2 regions of the Streptomyces sp. NPDC002958 genome follow, and region 2 is predicted to be linked to the other one. Evidence: riboswitches for the same ligand, from Rfam matches in the RefSeq annotation. Region 2 holds a riboswitch; the other holds the start of a gene.
The links. A riboswitch is a leader RNA that binds a small molecule or an ion and turns the genes downstream of it on or off. The one in region 2 is predicted to bind cyclic di-AMP.
Positions count from the first base shown of each region.

Region 1: linked by a shared signal. The riboswitch ahead of ACZ3IC_RS22300 (M23 family metallopeptidase) and the one ahead of ACZ3IC_RS01575 (transglycosylase family protein) in region 2 are both predicted to bind cyclic di-AMP.

Region 1 is NZ_JBVHDS010000013.1:36,903-45,710, forward strand. Features, by position in the region: gene ACZ3IC_RS22270 (PaaX family transcriptional regulator) at 1-194, opposite strand, end outside; gene ACZ3IC_RS22275 (thymidine kinase) at 239-889, opposite strand; gene ACZ3IC_RS22280 (alkaline phosphatase family protein) at 949-2,136, opposite strand; gene ACZ3IC_RS22285 (DUF5998 family protein) at 2,136-2,732, opposite strand; gene ACZ3IC_RS22290 (bifunctional acetate--CoA ligase family protein/GNAT family N-acetyltransferase) at 2,860-5,850, opposite strand; gene ACZ3IC_RS22295 (HPr family phosphocarrier protein) at 6,024-6,305, shown strand; gene ACZ3IC_RS22300 (M23 family metallopeptidase) at 6,527-7,345, opposite strand; cyclic di-AMP (ydaO/yuaA leader) riboswitch at 7,359-7,525, opposite strand; gene ACZ3IC_RS22305 (M16 family metallopeptidase) at 7,896-8,808, opposite strand, start outside.
Region 2 is NZ_JBVHDS010000001.1:317,786-326,593, forward strand. Features, by position in the region: gene ACZ3IC_RS01545 (glycosyltransferase family 2 protein) at 1-875, shown strand, start outside; gene ACZ3IC_RS01550 (GtrA family protein) at 872-1,273, shown strand; gene ACZ3IC_RS01555 (SurA N-terminal domain-containing protein) at 1,422-2,078, shown strand; gene ACZ3IC_RS01560 (nucleoside triphosphate pyrophosphohydrolase) at 2,119-3,093, shown strand; gene ACZ3IC_RS01565 (cytochrome P450 family protein) at 3,232-4,548, shown strand; gene ACZ3IC_RS01570 (LysM peptidoglycan-binding domain-containing protein) at 4,654-5,604, shown strand; cyclic di-AMP (ydaO/yuaA leader) riboswitch at 5,903-6,074, shown strand; gene ACZ3IC_RS01575 (transglycosylase family protein) at 6,078-6,848, shown strand; gene eno (phosphopyruvate hydratase) at 7,229-8,518, shown strand; gene ACZ3IC_RS01585 (FtsB family cell division protein) at 8,638-8,808, shown strand, end outside.

The DNA of each region.
Region 1 (8,808 bases), on a different contig from region 2:
CGGGAGACCGAGGACCGTACGGTCGGCCCTTCGACGCCGAGGTCGGCGAGCAGTTGGATCAGCGAGGCCACGGACATCCAGCCGCCGGTGTCGCGTGCGTACAGCCCGTAGACCGTCACGATCAGCTGCCGCGGCTGCACTTTGCCCAGCGGGCCCGATTCGGACTCGGCCTCTTCTCCGCTCACCGTGTTCACAGCGTCATCCTAAGCATCCGCGCGGGACGCCGAACCGGGCCGGTTCAGGCAGAGGTTACGGGCAGCACGTCCGGCGAGAGCGAGCCCGCGCGGGCGCTCGCGCCGGTCGTCCTGCGCTGGTGGTGCCGCCGGCACAGCACCTCGTAACCGACCTCGCCCGCCTGTTGGTTGACGTCTCCCACGACCACCTGGGCGCCTTCGACGACCATCTCGCCGCCGACCGTACGGGCGTTGTGCGTGGCCCGTGCACCGCACCAGCAGAGCGCTTCGACCTGGAGGGTCTCCACCCGGTCGGCCAGCTCGATCAGCCGCTGGGATCCGGGGAACAGCTTGGTCCGGAAGTCGGTGGTGATGCCGAACGCGAAGACGTCCATGCCGAGGTCGTCGACAATACGGGCGAGCTGGTCGATCTGTACGGGGGCCAGGAACTGCGCCTCATCCACGATCACGTAGTCCGCCCGGCCGCCCCGGCTTATGCGGTCGACGAGGTGCGCGTACAGATCCATGCCCTCATCGGCTTCCACGGCCTCGGTGACCAGCCCCAGACGTGAGGAGAGCTTGCCCTCCCCCGCCCGGTCGTCGCGGGTGAAGATCACCCCTTGCAGGCCACGTGCCGAACGGTTGTGGCCGATCTGCAGCGCCAGCGTGCTCTTTCCGCAGTCCATCGTTCCGGAGAAGAACACAAGCTCGGGCATGAGGGGCTGAGCACCTTTCGGGCGGGGCGAAGCGGGGCAGGACGGTGGGGAAAGAGCGGTTACGAGCGTACTTCGAGCAGCGGGACGAGCTGCTCGACGGGGGTCATCGAGCCATGCATGCCGACCATCGCGGACTCGTGCGGCTCATTGACCGAAGCGGTGATCACCACGTCGTCGTGGGCTGCCGCGACGACGTCGCCGATCCTGCCGTGGACGCGTTCGTCGATCTTCGGGCCGAACCAGCCGGCCGCGACCGCCTCGTCCCGGCTCGCCACCCAGAACTGTTCGCCGAGCACTTCCCGCCAGACGGTCAGCACATCGTTCTCGGCCCCCGGGACGGCGTACACATGTCGAGCCCGGCCCTCGCCACCGAGCATGGCGACGCCTGCGCGCAGCTCCCAGTCCTCGTCGAAGTCGATCCGGGACTGCTCGTCGAAGGGGATGTCGATCATGCCGTGGTCGGCGGTGATGTACAGCGCCGAGCGGGGCGGGAGCTGTTCGGCCAGGCGCCGGGCCAGGCCGTCCACGTACATCAGCTGTCCGCGCCAGGCATCGGAGTCGACGCCGAAGCGGTGTCCTTTGCTGTCGACCTCGCTGTAGTACGTGTAGACGAGCGACCGGTCACCCGCGGCGAGCCGTTCGGCGGCGACGTCCATCCGCTCCTCGCCGGACAACCGGCCGAGGAACGAACCCCCGCTGAGCGCGATCTTGGTGAGCGGGGTCTGCTCGAAGGCGGGTGCGGACACCTGGGCGGTACGCACACCCGCGGCGTCGGCAAGCTCGAAGACGGTGGGGTACGGCTGCCAGGCCTTGGGAGAGGTCCAGGGCTGCCAGCGGAGCTGGTTCATCAGCTCGCCGGTCTCCGGGTTGCGCGCGGTGTAGCCGGGAAGGCCGTGCTCCCCCGGCGGAAGTCCGGTACCGACCGAGGCCAGTGAGGTCGCGGTGGTGGCCGGGAAGCCCGCCGTGATCGGACGGCCGGTGCCGCCGCGCGAGGTGGGGAGCAAGGAGTACAGAAACGGTGCCTCGTCCGGGTGGGCCTTGATCTGCTCCCAGCCGAGGCCGTCGATCAGGAACACGCAGTTCCGGTCGGCGGGGGTGAGTTCGGGGATCCCCGCGGTGAAGCCGGGTACACCCTGTCCCGCGACGAGCGTGGGCAGCAGATCGGCGAGCGAGCCGCTGCCGTACTCCGGGACGGGGGCGGTGTCGACGGGGAGCAGAACGGGGTCCTGCCAGGCCGGCTGGGCCATCAGCGGCCGGTCGCCGCGGTCGCGGCCGTGGCCTCGGAGAGCGACTGGGCGAAGGCGAGCGTCTGGCGCACGGTGTCCGGGCCGTCACCGGCCTCGCTGACCCTGAGGCTCAGGTCGTCGGCGGTGGAGCTGCCGGTGTAGCCATGGTCGGCCTCGCAGTTGGGGTCGCCACAGGCGGCCGGCTCCAGGTCGATGCGGGAGACTGCGCCCCAGCCGATGGTGAGGACGACCTCGCGGGGCAGCGTGCCCGGTACATACTTCTCGGGGTTGGCCACCACGCGGCTGACCACGACCGACGAGATCCGGTCGAGCTTGACCGACTCCGTGGAGGTGGTGGCATACGGCGTCGGAGAGCTGGTGTCCGCGTTCTGCTCGTCGGTGTGGCTGACGATGAAGCGGTTGTCCGTCAGGACCAGGACCGTGACGTGACGGCGCACCTCGTTGGAGTCGAAGGTGGTCTCCTGGTGCACCAGGTACGAAGCGACCGGCTCACCGCCCACGGCGGCCTCCACCGCCTCGGCCACGAGGGCCGGGTAGTAGCCGCTGCGCTCGATCGCCGTGCGCAGCCCCTGGGTCGTCGTACCGGTCTTAGCCATGAGCACCATCCTACGGGGGACCAATGACTGCCGAGGACGTTGTGCGGCAGGGCGGACCGGGCCCGGATGTGAAGGGACACGCTTTCGCGCCCGTCCGGCGGCCGGGGACGGAGCGGGGCCGTTCCGGTCAGTAGTTGGGGAGGCGGCGGGGGCCGAGGTCGGTACGGGCCGGGGGCGGCGAGAGCCGGACGCTCGCGCCGAGAACGGTCAGCCCCTGAGTGGCGACCACAACCGGTTCCAGGGCGACGGAGACCACTTCGGGATGGTCGTCGACCAGCCGGGACACCCGCAGCAGCAGCTCTTCGAGTGCCGCGGTGTCCACAGGCGCCGCGCCGCGCCAGCCGAAGAGTACCGGGGCCGCCCGGATGGACCGGATCAGCTCGGCCGCGTCGCGGTCGGTGGCCGGAACGAGGCGGTGGGCGGTGTCGCCGAGGAGTTCGGAGGGCGCACCCGCGAGACCGAAGGAGAGGACGGCGCCCGCCGCCGGGTCGATCGTGGCCCGTACGACGGTGTCGACGCCGCGCGGCGCCATGGCCTGGACGACGGGCTGGAGTTCGGCGGGCTTGCCGAGCAGGTCGGTCAGTTCGCCGTACGCCCGGCGCAACGCGCTCTCGTTGGCGAGGTCCAGCCGGACACCGCCGAGATCGGCGCGGTGGCGCAGATGGGGCGCGGTGGTCTTGAGCGCTACTGGGTAGCCGAGCCGCGCCGCCGCGGCGACAGCGGCTTCCAGGTCAGGGGCGGGAAGCGTCGGTCGTACGGTGATGCCGTAGCGGCCCAGGAGTTCGCGCGCCTCGTCGTGCGCGAGCGGCCTGCCCCGCGGGTCGGGGTCGGGGCCGAGGAGGGCGTCGATCAGCTCGGCGGCGCCCGGCTCGTCGATGGTGTCGTCGAGGAACTCGGGCACCTTGCCGGGCACGGCGGCCTGTCGGCGCCACTGTGCGTATCTCACCGCTTCGGCCAGGGCGCGCACGGCCCGCTCGGCAGCGGGGTAGGCGGGGATCCGGCCGATGCGGGTGCTGGGGCGAGGGCCGTCCTTGCTGTCCGCGCCGGGGGCGGCGGCATCGTTGCTGCTCGCGCCCGTGGCGGCGGTGCCTGCGCGACTGTCGGTTCGCGGGGCGGTGCCGGGTGCGGGGGCGGTGGCGGATGCCGAGGAGGCGGGCGTCGGGTCGGGGCCGGTAGTGGCCGCGGCTCCGGTGCGCGGGGACGTCGTGGGTCCGGGGGGCTGCGTCGAAGGGCGCGACTGCGCGATCGTGCTGGTGGCCGCGGCGAGGGCCTCCGCCAGCCCGCCGATCTCCACATGAACGACCGCCACCGGCTTGGCGGGACCGGCGGCCGCAGCCGCGTGCAGCGCGGTGGCCAGCACCTCTCCGTCACCCGGTTCCGCCTCGCCGTTCTCGCCCACCCACGGGATCGCCGTCACGACGACCGAGTCGCAGCCCTCGTCGGCGAGGGCCTCGGCCAGGGCGTCCCGGAAGTCCTGCGGGGTGGCGGCGGTGGTCAGGTCGCGGGGCGGGCGCGGGCGCAGCCCCTCGGTCAGGCAGGCGTCGTACGTGAGCAGGCCGAGCGACTCGGAGTTGCCGAGGATCGCGACCCGCGGGCCCGCCGGGAGGGGCTGGTCGGCGAGGAGGAGACCCGCGTCGACCATCTCCGTCACCGTGTCGACACGGATCACACCCGCCTGCCGCATGAGCGCGGAGACCGTCGCGTCCGGGATCCGGCTGACCGGCACCGCGTGGCCGGGCGGGGTGGAGCCGCTGTGCCGGGCGCCCTTCACCACGACCACCGGCTTCACGGCCGCGGTGCGCCGTGCGAGACGGGTGAACTTGCGCGGGTTGCCGAGCGATTCGAGGTACAGCAGGGCGACATCGGTGTCCGGGTCCTCGTACCAGTACTGCAGGAAGTCGTTGCCCGAGATGTCGGCGCGGTTGCCCGCGGAGATGAAGGTGGAGAGGCCGGCGCCGCGCCGGTAGAGCCCGGAGAGCAGCGCGATGCCGATCGCTCCGGACTGGGTGAACAGGCCGATGCGTCCGGGGGCGGGCGGCTCGGGGGCGAGGGAGGCGTTCAGCCGCACGGCTTCGGCGTTGTTGATGAGGCCGAAGGCGTTCGGGCCGATGATCCGCATCCCGTACGCGCGGGCCTGGCGAACCAGTTCACGCTGCCGTTCCCTGCCCTCGGCGCCCCACTCGGCGTATCCGGCGGAGAGGACGACCAGGCCCTGGACACCGTGCTCTCCGCAGTCGGCGACGGCCTCCGGAACCCGGTCGGCGGGAACGGCGACGACCGCGAGGTCGACCGGTTCTCCGATCTCGCCGATGGAACGGTGGGCGGGGACACCGTCGATCGTGCCCTGGTTGGCGGCGAAGGCACGGTTCACGGCATACGTACGACCGGTGAAGCCGGCGCCGAGGAGGTTGCGCAGAACCGTGCGGCCGACCCCTCCGGGGGTGCGGCCCGCCCCGATGACGGCGACGGATCCGGGGGCGAGCAGCCGTTGCACGGAGCGCGCCTCGGCCCGCTGCTCACGGCCGCGCTGGACGGCCAGGGACTCGGCGGTCGGTTCGAGGTCCAGGGTGAGGTGGACGGAGCCGTCCTCGAAGCTGCGCTGCTGGGTGTACCCGGCGTCCCGGAACACCTTGATCATCTTGTGGTTGGCGGGCAGCACCTCTGCCGCGAAGCGGCGGATGCCGCGTTCGCGGGCGACGGCCGCGATGTGTTCGAGGAGTGCCGAGGCCACGCCCCGGCCCTGATGCGCGTCCTGCACGAGGAAGGCGACTTCGGCCTCGTCGGCGGGCGCGGAGGCGGGCCTGCCCCGCTCGTCGATCCGGTCGTAGCGGACGGTCGCGATGAACTCGCCGCCGATGGTGACCGCGAGCCCCACCCGGTCGACGTAGTCGTGATGGGTGAAGCGGTGCACGTCCCTGTCGGACAGACGCGGGTACGGCGCGAAGAAGCGGTAGTACTTCGACTCGTCGGAGACCTGCTCGTAGAAGCTGACCAGTCGTTCGGCGTCGTCCGTGGTGATGGGCCTGATCCGCGCGGTTCCTCCGTCACGGAGAACCACGTCCGCTTCCCAGTGGTCGGGGTACGCGTGATGCGGACTCTGCTCCGGCGAGGACTGCATGGGCAAAGACTACGACTCCGCCAGCGGTCGCGTAGGTCTTGGGGCCGGGTCAGTCTGAGGGGGCCGATCGGCGGTACAGCACGGGTTGCGGGCCGTCTCGCGGGTCGGCCGGAGCATCGCGCACTGCATGAGAGACTGGTCTAGACAACCATTGATTCGTGAAGGGCAGAACCATGGCTGAGCGCCGCGTCAAGGTCGGTTGGGCCGAGGGCCTGCACGCCCGCCCCGCTTCCATCTTCGTCCGTGCCGCCACGGCTTCCGGCGTCCCCGTGACGATCTCCAAGGCCGATGGCAACCCGGTGAACGCCGCCTCCATGCTCGCGGTGCTCGGTCTCGGCGCGCACGGTGGCGAGGAGATTGTCCTCGCATCCGAGGCCGACGACTCCGAAGCCGCCCTGGACCGTCTGGCAAAGCTGGTCGCCGAAGGGCTCGACGAGCTTCCGGAGACCGTCTGAACCATTTTCTGCGAAAGAGCCGCGGCACCCTGATTCGGGGCCGCGGCTCTTTCGCTTTCCCCATCCGGGACGGGTGGAAATTCATGAATATCTTTTGGCCGCAAGGCGGTTCGGCGGGCAGGTACTGCGGGTGGGACGCCGGGCGGACACGGAGGCCGGACACGGCGAAGGCCCCGGCGTGTGCCGGGGCCTTCGAAGCGGTACTGCGGGTGGAGCGTCGATCAGACACTGACGCCGTGGGCGCGCAGGTACGCGACGGGGTCCATGTCGGAGCCGTACGACGGCGTGGTCCGGGCCTCGAAGTGGAGGTGCGGCCCGGTGGAGTTGCCGGTGGAGCCGGAGAGGCCGATCTGCTGGCCCGCACCGACGCTCTGCCCGACGGAGACGCCGATCGAGGAGAGGTGGCCGTACTGCGTGTACGTGCCGTCCGCCATCCGGAGCACGATGTTGTTGCCGTACGCGCCGCCCCAGCCGGCCTCCACGACCGTACCGGCGCCGACGGCGACGACGGAGCTGCCGGACGCGGCCTGGAAGTCGACGCCCGAGTGGCTGCCGGAGGACCAGAGCGAGCCGCCGGACTTGTAGCCGGTGGTGACGTACGAACCGGCGACCGGGAGCTGGAAGGAGTTCAGGCGGGCGCGCTCGGCGGACCGGGCGGCACGCGCCTTCTCCGCACGTGCCTCCTCGGCGCGCGCTTCGGCCGCGCGCTCCGCTTCGGCCTTGGCCTCTGCCTTCTTCTTGGCTTCGGCCTTCTTCTTGGCCTCCGCCTTCGCCTTCGCCTTCGCCGCGACATCGGCCTGGTGCTTCTGGTCGTCGGCCTGGGCGGCGATCTGGTCGGCGAGCGCACCGTCGATAGCCATGACCTGACTCAGACCGGTCTCGACGACAGAGGGGGCCTCGGCGCCCGCGGCGAGGGCCGGTGAGGCCATGCCGCCGATGACGCCGGTGGTGGCCAGAGCCGCGACGCCGGCGATCTTCGCGCTCCTGCGCGTCAGTCGGCTCGCGGCACGATGCTTCCCGGTGGCACGGGTGAACGCCATGAAGTGGCTGGTCCTTTCCTTCCTTCTCGCCTACCGGGTTAGCTGACGGGTTCGGAGCAGGAAGGTCTCCTACGGACACCCCGGCCTCATCGAGGCTCAGACATCCGATTCACCCCAGGGACTGCGTGGGTCCCCGGCTCCCCAGGCTCGCGCCTGACGGGGACTCGGCGATGGCTGCCCGGTACGTCGCGGTTGCGGCATACGAGTGACAGGCAGCCGAGCCGACGCTAAGCGGGAGCACATTCATTCACCAAACGGACAGGCCGTTTTGTAGCGCATCCCACAGGGCAGACAGGCAACCTCCCCTCTAAAACGGACAAAAGGGAAGACCCCTGCGAGATCTAGCTCACAAGGGTTTTCCCTTTTGTCCCGTTATGCGGGCATATGACGGGCCAATGGACCGGTCGGCGGGGGCGCTCGGTCGACCGTGCCAGTCGACCTGTGCACTGTCACACGGGACAGGTCCGCCGTCGCCCGCGTCGAGTCGGTCGGTCCGCCGTCGCCCGCGTCGGGCCGGACGGTCGTCCGTCGTCCACGACGGGTGCGCCCGTCAGCCGGCGACCACCGACACCTCTCCGATGCCCAGCGCCCGGACCGGCTCCTCGATCTGTGCCGCGTCACCGACGAGGACCGTGACCAGCCGGTCGTCCGGGAAGGCGTTGACCACCGCTGCGGTCGCCTCGACCGTGCCGGTCTCCGCGAGCCGGGCGTACAGCTGTGCCTGGTAGTCGTCCGGGAGGTGCTGCTCGACCTGGTCGGCGAGGGTGCCCGCGACGGAGGCCGCCGTCTCGAACTTCAGCGGTGCGACACCCACGAGGTTCTGCACGGCCGTCTCGCGCTCTTCATCGGTCAGCCCCTCGGCCGCGAGGGTCCGAAGGACAGTCCACAGGTCCTTCAGCGCCGGTCCGGTGGACTCCGTGTCCACCGATCCGCTGATGGCGAGCATTGCGGCACCGGTCGCCCCCGAGGCGGAATCCGGGGCCGACGACCGCAGCACCTGGGCGAAGGCCCGTACGCCGTAGGTGTAGCCCTTCTCCTCGCGCAGCACACGGTCCAGCCGGGAGGTGAGCGTGCCGCCCAGGCAGTAGGTGCCGAGCACCTGGGCCGGCCACACGCTGTCGTGACGGTCGGCGCCGATCCGGCCGATCAGCAACTGCGTCTGCACCGCGCCCTGACGATCGACGATCACCACGCGGCCGGTGTCGTCCGCGGTGATCGGCGGGGCGGGGCGGGGCTCGGTGGTGTCCCCGGACCAGTCGCCGATGGTGTCGGCGAGCAGGGCGTCCAGGTCGATGCCGGTGAGGTCACCGACGACCACGGCGGTCGCCGTGGACGGCCGGATGTGGGCATCGAAGAAGGCGCGCACGGCTGCCGAGTCGATCCGCTCCACCGTCTCCTCGGTGCCCTGGCGTGGGCGCGACATCCGCGCCGTGGCCGGGAAGAGCTCCTTGGAGAGCTGCTTG
Region 2 (8,808 bases):
GACATGAATTCCAACTGGTGTACGTCGACGACGGCAGCGCGGACCGTACCCTGACCATCCTTCAGGAGCTGGCCGCCGCCGACCCGCGGGCCCGCTATGTCTCCTTCAGCCGCAACTTCGGCAAGGAGGCAGCCATGCTGGCCGGCCTCCAGCACGCCGAGGGTGACGCGGTCGTCATCATGGACGCCGACCTCCAGCACCCGCCGGAGCTCGTGGGCCGGATGCTCGAGGAGCACGCCCAGGGCTACGACCAGGTGATCGCCCGCCGCACCCGCAAGGGCGACCGCGTCACCCGTACCGTCAGCGCCCGCGCCTACTATTGGCTGATCAACCGCCTGGTGGATGTGGAACTGGTCGACGGTGTGGGCGACTTCAGGATGCTGTCCCGCCGCACCGTCGACGCGGTACTGGAACTCACCGAATACAACCGGTTCTCCAAGGGCCTTTTCGCTTGGGTGGGATTCCGCACCACGACGTTCAGTTACGAGAATGCCGTCCGTGAACAGGGCCGTTCCGCCTGGACTTTCGGAAAGCTCCTCAATTACGGTCTCGACGGGCTCCTGTCCTTCAACAACAAACCGCTGCGTGCCGCGCTCTACCTGGGCATGCTGCTGCTGTCCGTCGCCTTCGCCTATGCCGCGTGGATCGTCGGCTTCGCGCTGGTGAGAGGGGTCGACACCCCCGGCTATGTCACCCTTCTCGTCGTGGTCACCGCTCTCGCCGGGGTCCAGATGGTGATGGTCGGGGTGGTCGGTGAGTACGTCGGCCGTATCTACTACGAGGTGAAGCGGCGCCCCCACTTCCTGGTGAAGGCCACGAACACCACAGCCGCGCCGCAGTCGATACGGGAAACCCAGGAGTTCGTACGCCGATGACGGTCACCGCACAGATGGCCCGGTTCGCCCTCGTGGGAGTCGTGAACACCGGTACGTACTACGGCTGTTACCTCGTCCTGCTGACCTGGCTGCCGTACATCGCCGCCCATGTGGTCGCCTTCGTGCTGAGCATGACCGGCTCCTTCTTCCTGAACTCCTTCTTCACGTACCGGACTCGGCCCACCTGGCGGAAGTTCCTGCTCTTCCCGCTCACCAACGCCGCCAACTTCGTCATCACGACCGGCGGTGTCTATCTGCTGGTCGACCTCGCCGGGTTCAGCAGCCGGTACGCGCCGCTGGTCGCGGCCGCGGCGGCCATCCCGATCACTTTCGTCGTCTCGCGCACGATCATGCTGCGCCCGGACAGCAAGGTCCCGGTGGCCGAACGTGTGTCCTGAGCGCCGTCGGGCACCCCTGAGCGGGCCCACATCCCCAACTCCTTCCGAATCGTTGGTCGAATCAGTGGCCCCAACCACATCCACTGCCTAACATCGATCACCGCAAGGTCTTGTGCACTGATGCACAAACTCTCCCCGGGAGGTTCCTTTGCACCGCCGCCGTCGCACCGCGCTCACCGTTTCCGCCGCCCTGCTCGCCGGCGCCCCACTTCTGGCCGCCTGCGGCAACGAGGCCCACCCGGGCGCCGCGGCCGTCGTCGGCGGGGACCGGATCGAGGTGTCCACACTGCAGGGCCAGGTGGCGGCGGTACGCGAGGCCCAGCGCGATTCGAGGGACGCCTCCCAGCTCATCGACAAGTCCGGGCAGCTCAGCCGGGCCAAGCTGCACGGCCTGATCTTCGACCGGGTCCTGGACCGGGCCGCGCGGGACGCGGGCGTGACCGTCAGCCGCAACGAGATTCAGCAGCTGCGGAAGGCGGCGGCCGCCCAGTCCGGGGGAGAGGCACAGCTGCGTACGGCGATGCTCCAGCAGAGCTGGGTCGCCCCCGAGCAGATCGATGCCGTCCTGCGCGAGCAGGTCCAGCTGACGAAGCTGGCCGAGGCGCTCGGCGCCGACCTGCAGCAGCCCGACGGGCAGAAGGCCGTCGGTGATGCGCTCAGCAAGGCGTCGAAGGCACTGAAGATCGACGTCAATCCGCGCTACGGCGCCTGGGACAACAAGCAGACCCAGCTCGCCAACTACAAGGCCCCCTGGATCACCCAGGTGACGAAGCCCGCCGAGGCGGGTGCCGAGGCCGGAGTCTAGGGCAGGACGGCGACCCGGCCCACCGAGGTAGATTCGAACGGTGAACGCTGAAGACCCCGGCCGTATCGTCCTGCTCACCGCCAGCCACCGCGTCGCGCCCGGACTCCTGTCCTGGCCCGCCTGGCAGGCGCTGCATGCCGCCGACCGGGTTCTCTGCGCCGAGCAGGACCACCCGCAGCTGCCATATCTGCGCGAGGCGGGCGTCGGCGTCGAGCACTCCGCGCCCACCGCGCAGGAACTCGTCGACATCTGCGCGGGTGGACGGAGTGTCGTCGTCGTCACGGGCGGCGAGGGCAACCAGCCGCTGACCGACGGGCTTGCGCGGCTCGCCGGTTCGGGGCGGGTGCGGATGCCGAATCTGGAGCTGCTGCCCGGCTCGTACGATCTGCCGGGCGCTCGGCTCCTCGATCTGGTCCAGGTCATGGACCGGATCCGGATCGAATGCCCCTGGACCGCGCAGAAGACCCACAAGGGCCTCGCCAAGTACGCCATCGAGGAGGCGTACGAACTCGTCGAGGCGATCGAGGACGGCGACCGCGACGAGCTGCGCGAGGAACTCGGGGACGTACTCCTCCAGGTCGTCTTCCACGCCCGGATCGCCGAGGAGGGCCGCCCCGAGGACGGGGAGGAGCCGTTCTCCGTCGACGACGTGGCCGCGACCCTCGTCGAGAAGCTGATCCACCGCCACCCGCACGTCTTCGGGGACGAGACCGCCGAGACCCCGGAGGACGTGCACGCGCACTGGCTGCGGACCAAGGCCGTCGAGAAGCAGCGTGACTCGGTCACCGATGGAGTACCACTCGGCCAGCCCGGGCTGGCGCTCGCGGCGAAACTGGCCGGCCGGGTCCGTACCGCGGGGCTCGATGTGGCACTCCCCACGGGCGACGGCATCGGTTACGAGCTCCTCGCCCTCGCCGTACGCGCCGAGCAGGACGGCGTCGACCCGGAGGCCGCACTGAGGGCCGCGGGCCGTGCCTACCGGGACGCCATCCGGGCGGCGGAGGGCAACGGATAACGTCGGGGGGTGAACCACAGCCCCGCCGACCCGCCCGCCGACAGCCCCGAGGACCAGCCCGCCGGCCGACCCGCCGACCTGCCCGTCGACAGCCCCGAGGACCAGCCCGCCGGCCCGCCCGTCGACAGCCTCGCCGACCTGCCCGCCAGCCCGTCCGCCGACAGCCCCGCGGACCAGCCCGCCGCCTGCCCCGCCGGCGCACCCGAGCTCTTCACCTGGGAGTTCGCCACCGACCCGTACCCGGCCTACGCCTGGCTGCGCGAGCACAGCCCCGTGCACCGGACCGCGCTGCCCAGCGGCGTCGAGGCCTGGCTCGTGACCCGGTACGCGGACGCCCGGCAGGCGCTCGCCGACGCCCGGCTCTCCAAGAACCCGGCACATCACGCCGAGCCGGCGCACGCCAAGGGGAAGACGGGTATCCCGGGTGAACGCAAGGCGGAGCTGATGACGCATCTGCTGAACATCGACCCGCCCGACCACACCCGCCTTCGCCGCCTCGTATCCAAGGCGTTCACCCCGCGCCGGGTCGCCGAGTTCGCGCCGCGCGTGCAGGAGCTGACGGACCGCCTCATCGACCGCTTCGTCGCGGAGGGGAAGGCGGACCTCATCCATGACTTCGCGTTCCCGCTCCCCATCTATGCGATCTGCGATCTCCTCGGCGTCCCGCCGGAGGACCAGGACGACTTCCGGGACTGGGCGGGCATGATGATCCGCCACGGCGGCGGCCCGCGCGGCGGGGTGGCCAGGTCGGTGAAGAAAATGCGCGGCTATCTCGCCGAACTGATCCACCGCAAGCGGGAGAACCCGGGGGACGACCTGATCTCGGGGCTGATCCGGGCCAGCGACCACGGCGAGCACCTCACCGAGAACGAGGCCGCGGCCATGGCCTTCATCCTGCTCTTCGCAGGGTTCGAGACGACGGTCAACCTCATCGGCAACGGGGTGTATGCCCTGCTGCGCAACCCCGGACAGCGTGAGCGGCTGCAGCGCTCCCTCGACGCGGGGGAGAGCGAGCTGCTGGAGACCGGGATCGAGGAACTGCTGCGGTACGACGGTCCGGTGGAGCTGGCGACCTGGCGCTTCGCCACCGAGCCGATGACGCTCGGCGGACAGGACATCGCGGCCGGCGATCCCGTGCTCGTCGTGCTGGCCGCCGCCGACCGTGACCCGGAACGCTTCGAGGACCCCGACACGCTCGACCTCGCACGGCGTGACAATCAGCACCTCGGATACGGGCACGGCATCCACTACTGCCTGGGAGCACCGCTCGCCCGGCTGGAGGGACAGACCGCGCTCACCACGCTTCTGAGGCGCCTTCCGGACCTGCGACTTGCGGTGAAACCTACCGATTTGCGGTGGCGTGGCGGGCTCATCATGCGTGGACTGCGCACGCTCCCTGTGGAGTTCACGCCGGGGCTCGCCCCGACGTCACCTGACGCATCGTCAACTCTGTGACTTTCACGTGATCTGTGCTGCATCGACTTGTGACACGCGTTCGAGTCCCGCTAGGTTCACCGTTCGACTCACCAGTCACTCGTCAGTCACACGGAAGGCAACCCCATGGGCTCCGCGAACGGCAGACACCGTCGCCCTCGTCAGGCACCCGCCATCGTCGTCGCCGCGGGCGTGACCGGATCGGCCATCGCCATCCCGCTGCTCGGCGCGACAGGTGCGTACGCGGCCGACGCCACGACCTGGGACCAGGTGGCCGAGTGCGAGAGCGGTGGCATGTGGAGCGCCGACCTCGGTAACGGCTTCTACGGCGGCCTGCAGTTCTCGCAGGAGACCTGGAAGGCGTACGGCGGCGAGTCCTACGCCCCGCGTGCCGACCTCGCCAGCCGCTCGCAGCAAATCGCCGTGGCCGAGAAGGTTCTGGACGACCAGGGACCGCGGGCGTGGCCCAGTTGTGCGGTCATCTCCGGCCTCGCGAAGGACGGGGCGTTGCCCGGTGTCGACCCGGGGTCCGTGCCCTCCAACGAGCCGACGCGGAGCGCGGAGTCGTCCGATGGTGCCACGTCGTCGGACGGCGCATCGGACACCGTGGACGGCTCCAAGGGCTCCAAGGGCTCGGACGTGACCGACGAGCCGGCCGGCAAGGCCAAGCCCTCCGCGAAGCCGTCGACCACCACGTCGACCGCCCCGTCCTCCGAAGCGCCCGATTCGTCCAACTCGTCAAGTACATCTGATTCATCCGATTCGTCCAGCGGTGTGGGTGGCAAGCACCGTGGCGCGCCGGCCCCCGAGGGGAGTCGGAACGCGAACGGCGGTGATGGGCGCGAGTCGGGTCGTCATGCCTCCCGCGGTGCCGGTGACGCGCGCGACGCGGGTGCGGCGGCCGCCGACGGCGCGTACACCGTCCGTCCCGGCGACAACCTCTGGGCGATTGCTGATGCACAGAAGGTTCCTGGTGGGTGGTCGGCGCTCTACGAGGCCAACAGGGGGGCCGTCGGCTCCGACCCGGACCTCATCCTCCCTGGCCAGAGCCTCGATCTCGCCTTGAAGGCCGAGTGAGGGCAGTCTGAAAATCGGTTAAAAGGGCCGCAAAAGCCGGGTAGTTAAGAGACCTATGTCCGTTTATGTGCATGTGAGACATGGGTCTCTTTGCGTCAACTGGCGTGTCGCGCCTGGGGAACCCTTCCATGCCGCCCTCACCTGCGAAAACGGTGATTCCTTGGGCGCGAGTAAGGGCTGATTGTCCGATGTGTGCGTCTTTGAATGTGAGAGTTGCGTATGTTTACGTTCGAAATCGCTCGCACCGCGGGCCCCGTCGACCGTCACGCCGAATCCTGCCGTCGGTCGAAGGGAACAGACGCGTAAAGCGCCGTAGGCAGGAGCGGGGGACCCAGGTAAGCGCCGGGCCCGATCGTCGAAAGACGCGTCAGGACCGGCTTGGGGTGAAGTCGCGCGCTAGGACGTGCGACCGGGCAACTCACTTGGCCCGAACCCGACAGCTCACCTCGTAGGCGTCGGTGAGGGGAAGTTCCATGCTGTTTTCCAGCAAGGGCAAGCATCGCCGCCCGTCCAAGGCCGTCCGTATCGCCACGCTCGCCGGCGTCGCCGGTACCGCTGTGGCCGTTCCGCTGATGGGTGCGACCAGCGCCTCGGCCGCCTCTGTCGCCACCTGGGACGCCGTCGCCCAGTGCGAGTCCGGCGGCAACTGGTCCATCAACACCGGCAACGGCTACTACGGCGGTCTGCAGTTCTCGCAGTCCAGCTGGGCCGCCGCCGGCGGTACGCAGTACGCCCCCCGTGCCGACCTGGCCACCAAGGCCCAGCAGATCGCCACCGCCGAAAAGCTCCTCGACATCCAGGGCCCGGGTGCCTGGAGCTGTGCCGCTGCCGGCAACCTGACCAACGACGGCGTCGACCCGGGCGTCGACACCGGCTCCTCCTCGGAGTCCTCCTCCGCGCCCACCGAGCAGCAGAGCACCCCGGCCGCGCCGGAGCAGCAGTCGCAGCCGGCCCAGCAGGCGCAGCCGCAGGAAGCCGAGCGTGCCGAGGCCCCCGCCGCCTCCCGCTCGGACCGCTCCGCCGCCCCGCAGGCCGAGTCGGAGGAGACCGTCACCACCCCGACTGGCGAGCAGGTCGAGAAGGGCGACGGCGAGTACGTGGTCGCCTCCGGTGACTCCCTGAGCGAGATCGCCGCCGACCACAACGTCGAGGGCGGCTGGCAGCAGCTGTTCGAGCTGAACCAGGACATCGTCAAGGACGCCGACCTGATCTACCCGGGTCAGCAGCTGCACCTGACGAAGTAGTCCAGGCCCTCTCCCCCTGAGCACCCCGGCCCGGCGCGCATTCCCCCCGTATGCGCCGGGCCGGGGTTTCTGTGCGCGCGACACCTCCGCGCGGTGCTTGCGTGCGGTGCCTGTACAGGGAGTGCCTGCATAGAGGGAGTGCTTGTGCAGGGAGTGTCGGCTGTCACACGGGGAACGCAGGCCGTGTGTGATCGTTCAACTGTTGTAGTCGTTAGCCAGTAAAATTCCTGCTGTTTGCCCGGTAATGTGCGCTCCTGGGTCTTTTTCCGTCCCAGGGGACGGGCGGTCGTCCGACTGAGCGGGCCGGGCCGGTTAGGCTCTTGTCGCAAGGCCGAAGTGACCCTGCACAACCAGTGTCATATCCCAGAAGGAGATGCCTCGTGCCGTCCATCGACGTCGTCGTAGCCCGGGAAATCCTCGACTCCCGGGGGAACCCCACGGTCGAGGTCGAGGTTGGTCTCGACGACGGCAGCACGGGTCGTGCTGCCGTGCCGTCCGGCGCCTCCACCGGTGCGTTCGAGGCCATTGAGCTTCGCGACGGTGACCCCAACCGTTACCAGGGCAAGGGCGTGGAGAAGGCCGTCCTCGCTGTCATCGAGCAGATCGGCCCGGAGCTCGTCGGCTACGACGCGACCGAGCAGCGGCTGATCGACCAGGCGATGTTCGACCTTGACGCCACCGAGAACAAGGGCTCGCTCGGCGCCAACGCCATCCTCGGCGTCTCGCTGGCCGTCGCCCACGCCGCCTCCGAGGCCTCGGACCTGCCGCTGTTCCGCTACCTCGGTGGCCCGAACGCGCACCTGCTGCCCGTTCCGATGATGAACATCCTCAACGGTGGGTCGCACGCCGACTCCAACGTGGACATCCAGGAGTTCATGATCGCCCCGATCGGCGCGGAGTCCTTCTCCGAGGCCCTGCGCTGGGGCGCCGAGGTCTACCACACGCTGAAGAAGGTCCTGAAGACCAAGGGCCTTTCGACCGGTCTCGGTGACGAGGGTGGCTTCGCGCCGAACCTGGAGTCGAACCGCGCCGCCCTCGACCTCATCATCGAGGCCATCAAGGAAGCCGGCTACGCCCCGGGCAAGGACATCGCGCTCGCGCTCGACGTCGCCGCGTCCGAGTTCTACAAGGACGGCACGTACGAGTTCGAGGGCAAGTCCCGCTCGGCCGCCGAGATGACCGAGTACTACGAGGAGCTCGTCTCCGCTTACCCGCTGGTCTCCATCGAGGACCCGCTGTACGAGGACGACTGGGCCGGCTGGAAGGTCATCACCGACAAGCTGGGCGCCAAGGTGCAGATCGTCGGCGACGACCTGTTCGTCACCAACCCGGAGCGTCTGGCCCGCGGCATCGAGGAGGGCTCCGCCAACGCCCTGCTCGTCAAGGTCAACCAGATCGGTTCGCTGACCGAGACGCTGGACGCCGTCGAGCTGGCCCAGCGCAACGGCTTCAAGTGCATGATGTCCCACCGCTCCGGCGAGACCGAGGACGTCACCATCGCCGACCTCGCCGTCGCGGTGAACTGCGGTCAGATCAAGACCGGCGCCCCGGCCCGTTCGGACCGCGTCGCCAAGTACAACCAGCTGCTGCGCATCGAGGAGATCCTCGACGACGCCGCGGTGTACGCGGGCCGCTCGGCGTTCCCGCGGTTTCGCTCTGCGAACCAGTAGGCACAGCAAGGGCTGAGTGTGCCGGTCCTTCGAGGCCAACGGCTCCGGCCTCCGTCCGTCCCCGTACTCGGTCCCGTACCGTGTGCGGGGACGGACGTGCGTAATGGGGAGGCGGAGACATGGCCGCGAAGGACCGGGACCTGTTCTCCACCGCGACCCGGCTGCGGCTGCTCGGCGAGCAGACCGCCGCCCGCGTCTACCGGTCACAGAACCGCCGTCAGGCCCGCCGCTCCCGGCTCACCGGCCGAGCGGCCTTCCTCGCCCTCGTCGTCTGCTCCCTGGTGGTCGCG